4 regions of the Paenibacillus sp. FSL R7-269 genome follow, and region 1 is predicted to be linked to each of the others. Evidence: riboswitches for the same ligand, from Rfam matches in the RefSeq annotation. Region 1 holds a riboswitch; each other region holds the start of a gene.

What was found. A riboswitch is a leader RNA that binds a small molecule or an ion and turns the genes downstream of it on or off. The one in region 1 is predicted to bind cyclic di-GMP.
Region 2: another riboswitch for cyclic di-GMP. It lies ahead of C162_RS05250 (flagellar assembly protein A); the one in region 1 lies ahead of C162_RS35440 (anti-repressor SinI family protein).
Region 3: another riboswitch for cyclic di-GMP. It lies ahead of C162_RS08875 (PA14 domain-containing protein); the one in region 1 lies ahead of C162_RS35440 (anti-repressor SinI family protein).
Region 4: another riboswitch for cyclic di-GMP. It lies ahead of C162_RS23030 (thiamine pyrophosphate-binding protein); the one in region 1 lies ahead of C162_RS35440 (anti-repressor SinI family protein).

What each region holds. Positions count from the first base shown of each region.
Region 1 covers NZ_ASPS01000031.1:144,578-147,693, forward strand. Annotated here, with positions in the region: gene C162_RS16620 (2-oxoglutarate dehydrogenase E1 component) at 1-831, opposite strand, end outside; cyclic di-GMP riboswitch class I at 1,328-1,431, shown strand; gene C162_RS35440 (anti-repressor SinI family protein) at 1,466-1,609, shown strand; gene C162_RS16625 (helix-turn-helix domain-containing protein) at 1,756-2,088, opposite strand; gene C162_RS16630 (TasA family protein) at 2,356-2,946, opposite strand; gene C162_RS16635 (TasA family protein) at 2,986-3,116, opposite strand, start outside.
Region 2 covers NZ_ASPS01000012.1:134,365-137,480, forward strand. Annotated here, with positions in the region: gene C162_RS05245 (aldo/keto reductase) at 1-216, opposite strand, end outside; gene C162_RS05250 (flagellar assembly protein A) at 247-1,866, opposite strand; cyclic di-GMP riboswitch class I at 1,971-2,063, opposite strand; gene C162_RS34115 (FUSC family protein) at 2,704-3,116, opposite strand, start outside.
Region 3 covers NZ_ASPS01000019.1:60,846-63,961, reverse strand. Annotated here, with positions in the region: gene C162_RS08875 (PA14 domain-containing protein) at 1-1,846, opposite strand, end outside; cyclic di-GMP riboswitch class I at 1,861-1,941, opposite strand; gene C162_RS08870 (sugar phosphate nucleotidyltransferase) at 2,080-3,116, opposite strand, start outside.
Region 4 covers NZ_ASPS01000053.1:107,260-110,375, reverse strand. Annotated here, with positions in the region: gene C162_RS23030 (thiamine pyrophosphate-binding protein) at 1-1,259, opposite strand, end outside; cyclic di-GMP riboswitch class I at 1,376-1,472, opposite strand; gene C162_RS23025 (methyl-accepting chemotaxis protein) at 1,974-3,116, opposite strand, start outside.

The sequences.
Region 1 (3,116 bases):
CTTGTTCGGCGAATGATGGAATTCCGAGAAAATAATATCATAAGGCTTGCCCAGAATATGAGCCAGCACATTAAGTCTTCCGCGGTGGGCCATGCCCATCAGGATATGCTCTGCGCCGTCATGCGCGGCGGCCCGCACAATCTCATCCAGCATCGGCACGAGGGCATCATTGCCCTCCAGGCTGAACCGCTTTTGGCCGACGAAGGTCTTGTGCAGGAAGGTCTCGAAATGCTCCACCTGAACCAGCCGCTTCAGCAGCTCTTTGCGCTCTGTATTATTCAGCGGGGCAGGGGAGGTCATCGATTCCGCCTGGCTGTTGAGCCAGCGCAGCTCGCGTTCATCATGCACATGCCCGAATTCATAGGCAATGGTCTGGGTATAGGCCTGACGCATTCTGTGGACGGCATCCATCGCGGTATGCACATCTGCAGGGGCATTATCCCAGATCAGCGAAGCGGGCAGAGCATTAAGATCCTCGCGGGTAAGCTCGTAGGTCTCCAGCTCCAGCCATTTGGCCATCGGGTTCTTGCTGCGCTCCAGCGGGTCAATGTCTGCGGCCATATGGCCATATATTCGAATATTGGCGATCAGCTTCGAGGCCTTGACAGCCTTCTTGAGCCACTCGGCATCTGCTGATACGGCAGGCCTTGGAGCCCTCTCGGCATCGGGTGCCAGTGGAGGGGGGCCGGATACGGTGAAGAGATCGCGGTAATGTTGTTCAACAGAAGAGGGGTCCTTGACAAATTGCTCATATCTTTCTTGGATGTAGCCCAGATTGGGGCCGTAGTATTTGCTCCATACTGTGTCGTTATAGGGCTCTTTGACTGCCATGAATAGGTCCTCCTAACGGATAAACTCCACGCGAGGCATCCAGTGTGCCACTTGGCGGAGCTGCAAATGTTTGCGGTTTCATTCTCATCCTATTGTGCTACTTTCCGGCGGGGTAATCAATTCATACTTTCGGTCAATCCGTTCGCAATTCGGCATGATTCATTACAGTATTCATACGGAACTATCATAAATAGAAATAAATCCATATCACTGTCCGTTATCTATACAGATGGGTAATTGTCTCTATACGATGTTGCGTGGTGCGGTAAAGCGGAGTAGTTAGAGTTCCCTTTAGCATAATTAAACTATTACTTAGGGTTTGAACTTGGAACTGGAAATATTTATACAAGCCGCTGGCAATTTCAGCTAAGTTTCCTCACATTTTATCATAAAAAAATTCCAGAAAACGACACACTAATCGCGTATGATCTTGTATAATGTTATTGCGGAGAACGGTTTCATCGATTCTTGCCAGATCCTTTCATGATGGAAAGGGTCCAGTAAAAGGTAAACCTGCCGAAAGACAGGGGCACAAAGTCTCGGATCTAACGTAGAGATACTACAAAGTAGCAATACTACTATGATGGCCGGACTGCCTGGGGACGCGAAAATTCTAGGAGGAGATTTCTTGGATATGTCCAACCAGGGGAATGACGAGCTGCAGGCAGTAGATCTGGATTTAGAATGGGTGCACTTGCTGATGTCTGCCAAGCAGGCGGGGATCGCGGCGGAGGATATCCGCCGGTTTCTAAGTGAAAAGGCACTCCAGGCGATGTAAGGGCGGTCATCATTGTTAGGATACATACAGAAAAGGCACAGCGTCCGGTACGCTGTGCCTTTTCTGTATGCCGCTTGAAAGAATGCCCTCGCCGAAGGCGGCCTCCCTGCCGTGCGGAGTCTTCCTTGAGGCATACGATGCTACGTCTAGTTGTCCTTTTGTTCCATGCGCCATTTCTGGTAATCGAGGAATTCCTTGAATTCGCGTTTGCTTATACCGGAGGCCATAGCCTCCTGAACCAGCCGGAACCATTCCCCGTCCAGTGCCTGTTCTTCCGTCTCTGCCAGTCCGCCATACAGCAGTACATGAATGGATACCTGAAGCGCGTCTGCGATTTTTTCGATGAATTGAATGGAGGGGTTGGATTGAATATTCCGTTCCACATTACTGAGGTATGATTTCGCCACATCAGCCTTATCCGCAAGCTCGGATAGCGAATAGCCCTTCTCCAGCCGGAGTTTGTGGATGCGGCTTCCCATAGTATCTGACACGATTACAACGCCCTCCGTACTTTTTTGGTAAAAGATAAGAAGTGATATGCTTCGCGCTATACCGTAGCCCTATCTTTCTCGCAGAAACGGTGCCGCTCTTTAAAAAGAAGACAAAGCCGTTTCCACTTGTCAGTATAACAAAAATCTGCAAATCGGACAAAAATCCTTGAACCCGGAAGCGGGGAAAAGGAAACGGCATACCCGGCCCGGATGGGGGAGGATATGCCGTTCTTGATCGATAAATGCAGCTTTGGCCTACTTGGCTTCTCCCACTCCTTGAAGTGCATCGAAGGTCCAGTTCAATGCTAAGCCGTCACCCTGGAAAATATTCTGATCGAGCGTATTGTCCACGAACTCGAAGGCGATCTTGAAGGTCTTGGACCCGGCTGCGGCAATCCCTCCCGGCAGTATACCTGCTGCTACGAGATCGTAGCTGGGGGTGTTTTTCAGATCCTTCAGGGAGATCTCGGACAGCACATGACCGCTTAATGAACCGCCGGTGTATGAATTATCGAGGAGCTTGACCTTGAAGTGGTCTCCGAGATCCTGGCCTGCGTTATCGCCCTTGGCATCGGTCACGGTGTAAGTGGTGGCAAGCTTGAGGAATTTGATATCCAGTGTGCCGTCATTGGACAAGGTGAAGGTGCGGACGGTATAGTCTCCCGGCTTCAGATTCGTCAACGCTACCGGAGTATTGAAGGAAGAGCCAAGCTTCAGCGTACCTGCGGCGAAGGTTGCCGTGCTGGTGGCTGTGGAGCTGAAGTAAGCGAACGTGCCCCCGCCGATTAAAGACAAACCCAGTGCTGCTGATGCTACGCCAAGACCCAATGTTTTTTTGATACCCATGATTAATTTCCTCCTCGAATGGTTTGTTTTGTTGGTAAATTATTTGAGACTGCCTTTTTCCTGGTTGGCTTCAAAATTCAGCGTCAGCGCAAGCGTATCGCCCTGATAATAGTTCTGCGGCTGGAGAGTCTCCTTGAAGGCGAATTGAATGAGCAGATTATCGGAGGTTC
Region 2 (3,116 bases), on a different contig from region 1:
GTTATGGCGTCTGCCTTCAAGCGCAAGGCCGATGATCCGCTCCGATTCAGAGCCGGCATAGATATTGGCGGTATCGATGAAATTAATGCCCTGATCCATAGCGGTGTGCAGAATGCGGACCGAGGTCTCCAGATCTGCCCGTTTGCCGAATGAATTGGTTCCAAGACCCAGGGCGGATACCTGCAGGCCGCTATTGCCCAGACGGTTATATCGCATGCGCTCACTTCTCCTTATCTAGTAGTAGTCTTAGCAGGAATCACGCACAAGCAGCTTGCCGCCGGACTCCAGGCGGCTGTCCTGCGACCGGGCAAGGTTAATCACCGCATGCTCCTCTTGGAGCAGCTCAATCTCCTCGCCCAGCTTAAGCAGCAGCCTGGAGAAGCGGCTTAGGACACTGTCTGTAATGTACCCGGTGTATTGTCCCGGATGGGCGAATACCTCAAGCATCTGCCGGAGCGGGTCCGTGCCGAAGCCGAACTCTCCGTTCATACGGCTTAGGGCAGCCTGGAAATCGCGGATCAGGCTGTCGAGATGGCTGTATTTATCCTCCAGCAGCAGCATAACCACCAGGCCGTAATTCACGGATTGCTGTCGGGATTCCACATTCTTGGCCAGCTGGCGCGCTGCCTCAAGCAGTCCGTCCGTCTCTGTCCGCAGCAGGCTTGCTAAGCTGTGCAAACGATGCTGCTGTACCCCGGCATATCCGGCGTACAGGCCGCTGCCGGTAACCTGGCCGCTAACATAAATGCTGCCGGTGGCTATAATTGTAGATTGGCGTATATCGCCATAGACGTACACATTCCCCAGGGCTTCGATCCTTACAGATCCATCCAGATCACCCGGTACAATGATGTCGCCTGCGAACATAACGTCACCGCCAGGGTCCATCATCTCCCTGGTCAGCAGACAGACTGGAGGGAAGTCACAGATTCGGACGCTGCTGTTTCCTCCGCAGATACGGGGTCTGCCTGTGTGCTTGGCTACGATATTACCACAGGGAAGGAGCTTGGCATGATTACCGGCAGCAAAGTAGATATCCTGCGGCGGGGGAGGGGGCAGGACCCTTCCGTCTGTGTCGAGGCCGGGAATGCCTTCTTCCGGCGGCAGTTTGCGGGCGAAGACTTCACCTGCAAAGGTAAAGGGGGCTCCCGGGAAACGGAGATACTCCATGGTATCCGCAGGCTTCTGAGCCCGGCTTCCCTGTCTATGAAGCATCCCGTTCCCCACCAGTGTATGCTCCGGCAGCTGCAATTCCAGCCGGGCTTCCTTGCCGGGCAGCGGGGCTCTTCCTTCAGCGATGCATACGGGAAGATATGTAGGGTTCTCCAGCTCCGCGTACAGGGCGGGAATATTCAGGTTGCGCAAAATAAAACGGTTGTCCAGTGAGGCGATAATCTGATCTATGGTAAGCGTGGACAGCAGCATTGCCGGGTTGGGCTGGGCACGGACGACCGCCTCGAAGGCGGCGGGGCAGTTGACCAGGTTCCAGGCGTACTTCTCTGCACGGTATAAAGTGAAATGGACCTTGAGCTTGTCAGGCGATACGGTAATTTCATACTGCGGCTTCTCGCAGATCTCCCAGGTAATATAATCTGCCTTGGTCACCTCGGTTGGCGCTGTAACGGTCTTCCAGTTGATCTTCAGGACAACAGGGTGGATCGCAGAAATGCGGGCGGGAGTGCCTCCGGGGAGCGGGGGAGTAATGAATATCTGGTTGTCCTGCACGAGGATAATTCCATTCTTATCCCCAGTTGTCCCGTCAGAAGCCCGGCCCTCCACAGAGAATGAATCCAGGAGACCTTTACGTTCGTGCATCAGGGACTCTACGAATTCATATCGGCTTGGTTCGATATCCTGCTGCGGCATGGTTGTAACCTCACTTTTTCGTATGATCAATGGCAATTCGTACAGAGAAAGAACATCATCAAGCCCGGGAGACTTCCCGTAAACAGTTGGCTTAAGTGGTCTCTATTGGCAGCCTGGCGACCGTAAACGCAGATTCCGGCGTTCTTAGGCCCATGGCTTTGCGTCCTGCCCTTTCGGGAAGTTTGCCTTTAGAAATAGATCAATGAGATACATCCTGTAGAGGCGATGAATTGTGATCGACTGTAATCGACAAAAAGAGTCATAAATAGTTCTTGTGCGGCATTAACTTCTGCAAACAAGCTTAATTCTAGTACTTAAAGAGCTATTTTTCAACTATATTATGCCTATTTATCAAAAAACTTAAAATATGCAGCTCTATTTCGACAAAAAAACTGGTTTCCCAGCGCTTACAGCTTATGGAAGTCATGAGAACTGGAAAAAGGGGGACGGTCTTCTGCGCCCGGCAGGTGGAAAAAGCAAAAAGCAGCGGAGGGGCATATGTTCACCGCAGCGAGGAGCAGGCTTTAAGTTCTAATCTTAAATGCGTCTTATATAGCAGTTGGATTTTGTCCACTTGCTGTTGGATGAATGCCGCCTATGGGAACAGCAGATGGATAAACAACACATATTTTGCCCACTTTTAACGGATTCCAGAGAATTCGGCGGATTAGATGTACTTTATCCAACTGCTTCAATTAAAGCGTATAATTCGGCTGAATCAAGTGTCATTTTTCCAACTGCTATAACTTTACGTGCTGCTACCCAAGCCACTTTACCCGCAAGCATCCTATCCCACCGAAAAGTTATGGCAACACAAAAAAAAGGACCCTCCCAAGCTTATAGCTTGTGGAAGAGTCCTTTTTGTATGAATTGGATGGCGCGTGCAGGGTGTGTCTTGACATGCTGTGGTGCGGTGGAAAGCGCGGCGTAATCGGCGCGTTCGATCTCTTCAAGAATCCGGTTCAGGTGGGAGAACACCGCACCGAGATCACGGAAGGCTGCGAGCGGGCACTGATCCTGCAGCTGCGAGAACCAGGCGAGCTGCACGTCGCGGGCTCTTCTCAGACTCTCCTGGAGTGAACGTCCGCTGCATTCGGCATCTGATAGCGTCCGTGTGCCATACAGGGCGATGCAGTCTGCCGTTGCGGTTACAACCTCCAGCATCCAATCAGCGGCGGCATAATGGGCCGGCAGCAGAGCGATTTCTTCGCTTATGGCTTTGACATAGGAGTGAACCTTGATGAGATGGG
Region 3 (3,116 bases), on a different contig from region 1:
CCGCTGTCGGTGTTGGTGCCGGTGTTGGCGTTGGTGTCGGTGCTGCTGTCGGCGTTGGTGCCGGTACTGGCGTCAGTGTTGGTGTCGCTGCTGGTGTTGGTGTTGTTACTGGTGCCGGCGTTGCTGTTGCTGCTGGTACCGTTGTCGGTACTGCTGTTGCAGCCGGAACAGGTATGGATATGTTGCCTGCTCTGGAGAAAAGCGCACTTGCAGGTACGGTTCCCTTCACCTGGCTAGGGCTCTGCCACATCAGATGGACATTGGCATCGCCAGCATTCTCATAGTACTCTACTTTGATATCGTACAATTGCCCGGCAGTTAAGGCTATGCTTCCTGTGCGGGCAGTTCCGCTCTGTTTGACCCAGCTGTCAATGACCGGTGTGCCGTTCACCCACAAGCGGATACCGTCATCCGATGTAGTATAGAACTGATAAGTCTCACTGTAAGCCGGCTTAATCTGTCCGGTCCAGCGAATTGAGAAGTAATCTACGCCCAGTGCGGCATTAGGAGTCCCCTGACGCCAATTGAAGCTGATGACATCATCGTTACGCACCATAACCGGTGTCCCCGAGAGCGTCATGTTCTTGAAGTATTCTCCAAGCAGGCCATTCTGGCCAGGCTTACTCTCCGGGTCGCCGAAGGTTGGGACCGGCTTCTGAGTCGGCGCAACGGTTGGTGTTGCCGTCGGCGTTGGCGTCGGTGTTGCGGTTTGTGTCGGTGTTGCTGTTGGTGTCGGTGATACTGTAGGCGTCGGCGTTGCCGTTGGCGTTGCGATTGGCTTAGGAGCCGCCGCCGGAGCAGACCAGGCCTTATATTGGTCACGGGTTAGTGTGTAACTGTCATTCATGAAATTCTTGATTGTCGCCGTGCTGTTATTCTCATAGAGCATCTTGCCCCAGTTCATCATGAACACGTAATTCTGCTGGTTCAGCTTTAGCTTCGATATATTTGGCATTTCACCGTTCTCGCCGATGCCGATCGGTTTGCCGCCAGCCAGGCTGGTCAGATCATCATGATATTTATTGGAGTAGTCGTTATTATATATATCTGCTGCCAGCACATCCACTCTGTCCGCACCCGGATAAGTCCGTGGATAGGGATCGGAGCTTGCATTAGGCGCATTCGGGTTCCATACCCAGAGCAGATTATTTAACTGATGAACGTTCACGAACCGGTCATACATAATATTCCACAGGGCTGTAAAATTATCTTTCTTCCCCCACCAGAACCAGCCGCCGTTCATTTCGTGGTAAGGTCTCCAGAGGATCGGAACCTTAGCATCCCGCAGGCTTTTCAGAGAGACCGCTACTTTATCCAGATCGGTGATCAGTGCATTATACTCTGGCGTTCCGGGGGTTACGTATTTGTTAAATTGCGCCTGGGTGATCGGCTTCTGCACATTGGACCATTCGTACTTGGTGCCTGGCAGATTCTGGTGGAAGGTCATGGCGACAATGCCGCCCGCTCTGGACCAGTTCGTCGCACTCCAGACGATATTTTTGCGTTGTGCAGCTACTCCGCTCTCACTCTGCCCACCGATTGCTCCCAGCTCATAACCATGCAGTGCTGCGTATTGTCCGCTTGTTCCCTTCAGCTTGTTGCTCAGCTCATCCGGACTCTCGAAATAGTCATGCTGGCCTGTAATGATTCCATTTCCCGAGATATCATACAGATTGTTCAGCAGCTTGACCGCCTCCGCTGAGGCGTTAGGGTTCACCGGCGCTCCTTCAGAGGAGGCAGCCTTGACGGTGGAAGGGGCGATTCCCAGTCCCACAGGTACAGCAGACAATACCACGGCCAGCGACAGCACAGCGCAGAGCAAACGAGACTTACGGTAAGTTTTCACAATATTCTCTTCCTTTCGGTAGCCAGGCTGCCACTCTTGCGAAGGCCCTATAGCTTTGCGTCCCTGTCTTTCGATCAGGTTTGCCTTTGTCGTTTTGGAAGGATCAATCCCTCTTACCGTAAATTATCGTCTTTATGCAATTTTTTTGTAGAGCAAACGCGAATTTCTCCGAATAAATAGTTCCGAGTACCTGTTTTGATTCTGTAACAAATGGTTAAATAGATAAGTTAGACCTACGAAATGAACTGATGTAGCGCTATATCCTCCCAGTCCAGAGTAATACGGATGTTATCTTCCTCTACCAGCTCCGACCCCGTCTGCACCTCAATGAACTCCACATCGGTAAGAGCAAGAATGGCATGCTTGGTCCCTTCCGGTATCCGCACCACATCTCCTGCCTTCACCGTATGCATCTTCTCATTGATGACAATGCTGGCTTCCCCGCTGACGAAGGTCCAGATTTCACTGCGTTTGTGATGCAGCTGATAGCTGATATTTTTGCCCTCATTGATGAAAATCCGCTTGGTCAGCACCTCGTTGCCTTCGTCATACTTTACATAATCTATCACCTTGTAGTGGCCCCAGCGGCGCTCCTCGTACATCGGTCTTTGTTCAAAAGACTTCAGCACTTCCTTGATCCGCGGACTCTCAGTCTTGTGCGTCACCAGAATGCCGTCCGGGCTGGCAGCGATAATCAGATCCTTCGCCCCGATCACGGTAATCGGAATATCCAGCTCGTTAATGAGGCAGGTCCCCTCGGAGTCAGCGGTCACAAAGCCTTTGCCGACATGGTTGCTGGTCATTTCCTCGGTCAAGGTGTTCCAGGTACCCAGGTCCTTCCAGAATCCGGCATACGGCTGTACGACGATGTTCTCTTCTTTCTCTACCACTTCGTAATCGAAGCTGATGGAAGACAGCAGCTTATACTGCTTCTGCAGTTCCTCATAATTAAGCGGCAGCCCTTTGCGCTGCAGGATATCCAGCAGGTAACCCAGACGGAAAGCGAACACCCCGCAGTTCCAGAGAGCCCCCTGGCTAATCAGCTCCTCGGCCTGCACACGGTCCGGCTTCTCCTGGAAGTGGCTGACCTGCAGATAACCATTCGCTCCCGCATCTGCACCCGTTGGAATAATGTAGCCGTATTTCTCCGAAGCATGCTCGGGAACTACGCCCATCAGCGCCAGGTTCGCCCCGCTCACCAGCATGGTGTTCTCCAGTTGCAGTACCGTTTCGAAAAAGGAGGATTCCACGTATGGGTCCACCGGCAGAA
Region 4 (3,116 bases), on a different contig from region 1:
CCGATCGCCATGCCAATTGAATTGCCCATGCAGGCAAAGTAGGCATCGAATATGAAGCTGCCGGGCCTGCGCACATTGAACCATTTCACAGCATTGAATCCATGGCTGCCGTCATCTACAAACACGCTGCTGTTGTAAGGAATCAATTCGCTCATCGTGCTCATTACCGAAGCCAGAGAGAGCCCCGCCAGTACGGGAAGCTCATCATTGTAATCATTCGAGACTGTGATTTCATGCTTGGTAACCGCTGAGAAGTCCAGCTTCTGGAGATACAGAGCCAGGTTGTCCCTTAAGTCTCCGCCGACAGCAATAGTAGATGAGGTGAGTATTTTACCGACAAAGGTCGGGTCTACATCGAACTGGATCAGCTGCCGCGGATGATTCTCCGGCTTCAGGTTGCAGATGGTCATATCGCTGAGGCGGGACCCCAGAACGATGAAGAGGTCGCTGTTGTTCATCAGTTCATCTCCATGCGAGGAGCCGCCGACGCCTATTGGACCATGGTAGAGCGGATGATCGTAAGCTATAGCGCCTTTGCCGCCTGGAGAGGTGACCACAGGTATGTTAAAGGTCTCGGCCAGCTGGACCAGTTCCTGATGTGCTCCTGAGCGGTTGACGCCCTTACCGGCAATGATCAGGGGTCTAGCGGATTCATTGATCGCCGAGCTGACCCGTTCATAGTTCTGATAGCTGACCAGCCCTTCACGTTCCGGCAGAACAATCCGGCATTCCGCAAGCCGCTCTGTCTGCACATCAAACGGAATGCAGAGATGAACCGGACCTTTTTGGTCACCGAGGGCGATGGATAGGGCATGATTGAAAATGGTGCTGAAATGATCCCCGCGTTCAACGAGCTTGCTGAAGAGGGTGGCCGGCCGGAACATATCCGCCAAATCAGCCAGATAGGAAGTGGAATCCTGACATTGGGGAATGCCCAGCTCCTTGATGGACTGGTGGCCGGTGATGAAGAGGACGGGAAGATTATTGGCCTTGGCATGCGCTGCTGCGGTGAGCAGATTCGTTCCGCCCGGACCGGAAGTGCCGAAGGCTACTCCGAGGCTGCCGGTCTTCAGAGCATAACCGCCGGCAGCGAAGCCGGAGCTAGACTCGTGCCGGCCGGGGATGAACTCAATACCATAGTCAACCAGTTTCAAAGCGATGGGGCAAATAGATTTGCCTATGATTCCAAAAGAATGTGTGACTCCCAAATTGCGTAATGCTTCCGCCATATAATCTGCAACTGTCTTCAGAACATCCACCCCGCAAGTTGTTATTTGTATTAGTCAGCAATAGAAAACCTGTACTCAACATAGGAGCACAGGTCTGTTGCACGAATCACCATAATCAAACGCATAACCTAAGGCGTTTACAGTTTTTCAGCAACCTGGCTGTCATGATCCCACTTCAGAAATGAGACTGTAGATCCATGGCTTTGCGTCATTCCCTTTCGGTGAATTTTGCCGGTATGCGATTATAAATGAATCTGTGAAGAATTTTCCTTTACAATATATTCCTCACTCCTCTTTTGTCAATAACCCCGATGAGAAGAAACTCGGAATTTGACGAATATTCAGGAGTGGAAATGGATGAATATTTGGATTTTCAAACTTTTGAAAATTTTTCCCTTTGGAAGGCTAAAGTCTTAAAATGCAAATGGATATTTAGGGCTATTATTATGAGGAGTAAGCATAAAGCCTCATTACATTCCTGATTTACTGTAAAATGTTAAGAATTCACTAGATATACAGCATTGTAAAATCCACTTATAGGACTTAAGTATTGTATGTGTGCGGTGATGCCTTATAGACAAGCTATGCCTATAGAACGACTATAGTAAAGAAGTGCAAAGCGGATTTTTTACCCTTATGCACAATTTCAACAATTTGTGAATATTACATAACAATCTTAGTTTTGCACAGAAAAAGAGACACCATCTGCAGGAAATCCCGCAGATGTGTCTCTTTTGGTTAAGGTTAGAATTTGAAAATATGAATTGTTTTTTGCAAGTTAAAGACAGCGGAAGTCATCTTCTCTGTCTCCTCAGCTACGGATTGCAGAGCGTGAATCTGTTCGTTCATCGCTGCGGATACCTCTTCGGTCCCTGCGGCGGTCTCCTGGGTGATGGCTGAGATATTCTCGATCGCCCCGGAGATCTTAAGCGCGCTCTCCAGCATAAGGTCACTCTCTGCGGAGAAGGAGGCGATCTGCTCGGTTATGTATTGGACACTATGTACGATCTGAGCAAAAATATTGGCCGTCTCTGTGATCATCTTATTCTGTACCTGGACTACCTCTTCGTTGATGGCGATATTATCAATGGCCTGCTTGATATCTGATTCAATGCTGCGTACCAGCCCGAATACCTCTTTGGTTGAAGCGGTGGATTCCTCAGCCAGCTTGCGGACCTCCTGGGCAACGACAGCGAAGCCACGGCCATGCTCGCCTGCACGGGCTGCTTCAATAGAGGCATTGAGCGACAGCAGATTGGTCTGTTCGGCAATTTCGGTAATCGTCTTGGTAATCATCGTAATGCCGCGCGCGTTCTGTGACAGGGCTTCAATGGTATCCGCCACCTTCTGGGTCGCCTGGATGTTCTTGCGCATGCCTTCGGCCTGGGTATCCACCGATTGCCGTCCCTGTTCAACCAATTCCAGCGTATGTACAGATCGTCTATTCATTTCCTTGGTGGAATTCGTATAATTGGAGACTTTGATTTCGATATCCTTGATCGATTCGGTCATATCAGCAATATCCACTGAGATTTCGTTAGCGCCGAGAGCCAGTTCATTGGAGGAGGAGGCCACCTGCGCCATGACAAATTTCAGATTCTGATTCTTGTCTTCAATCCCGCGGCTGGCGTCCATAACCTGCCGGGTAATCTGTGAGGCATCGGTGAGGATTTTTTTGAGCTTGTCAATCATGGTGTTGAAGGACCGGCTAATGTCACCCATAGAGCCGCTCTCGTCGGCACGGCTGGTGAAGTCGCCTTTGGCAATGGTGTGTGTTACATTGGAGATGTCTTCGAATGAAGATGTAAGCGTTCTCTCAATGAAGCGCGCAAGCGGGTAAGTCAGCGCTGCCAGAACGGCGACAAGAATAATGCCGATGAGCAGCCT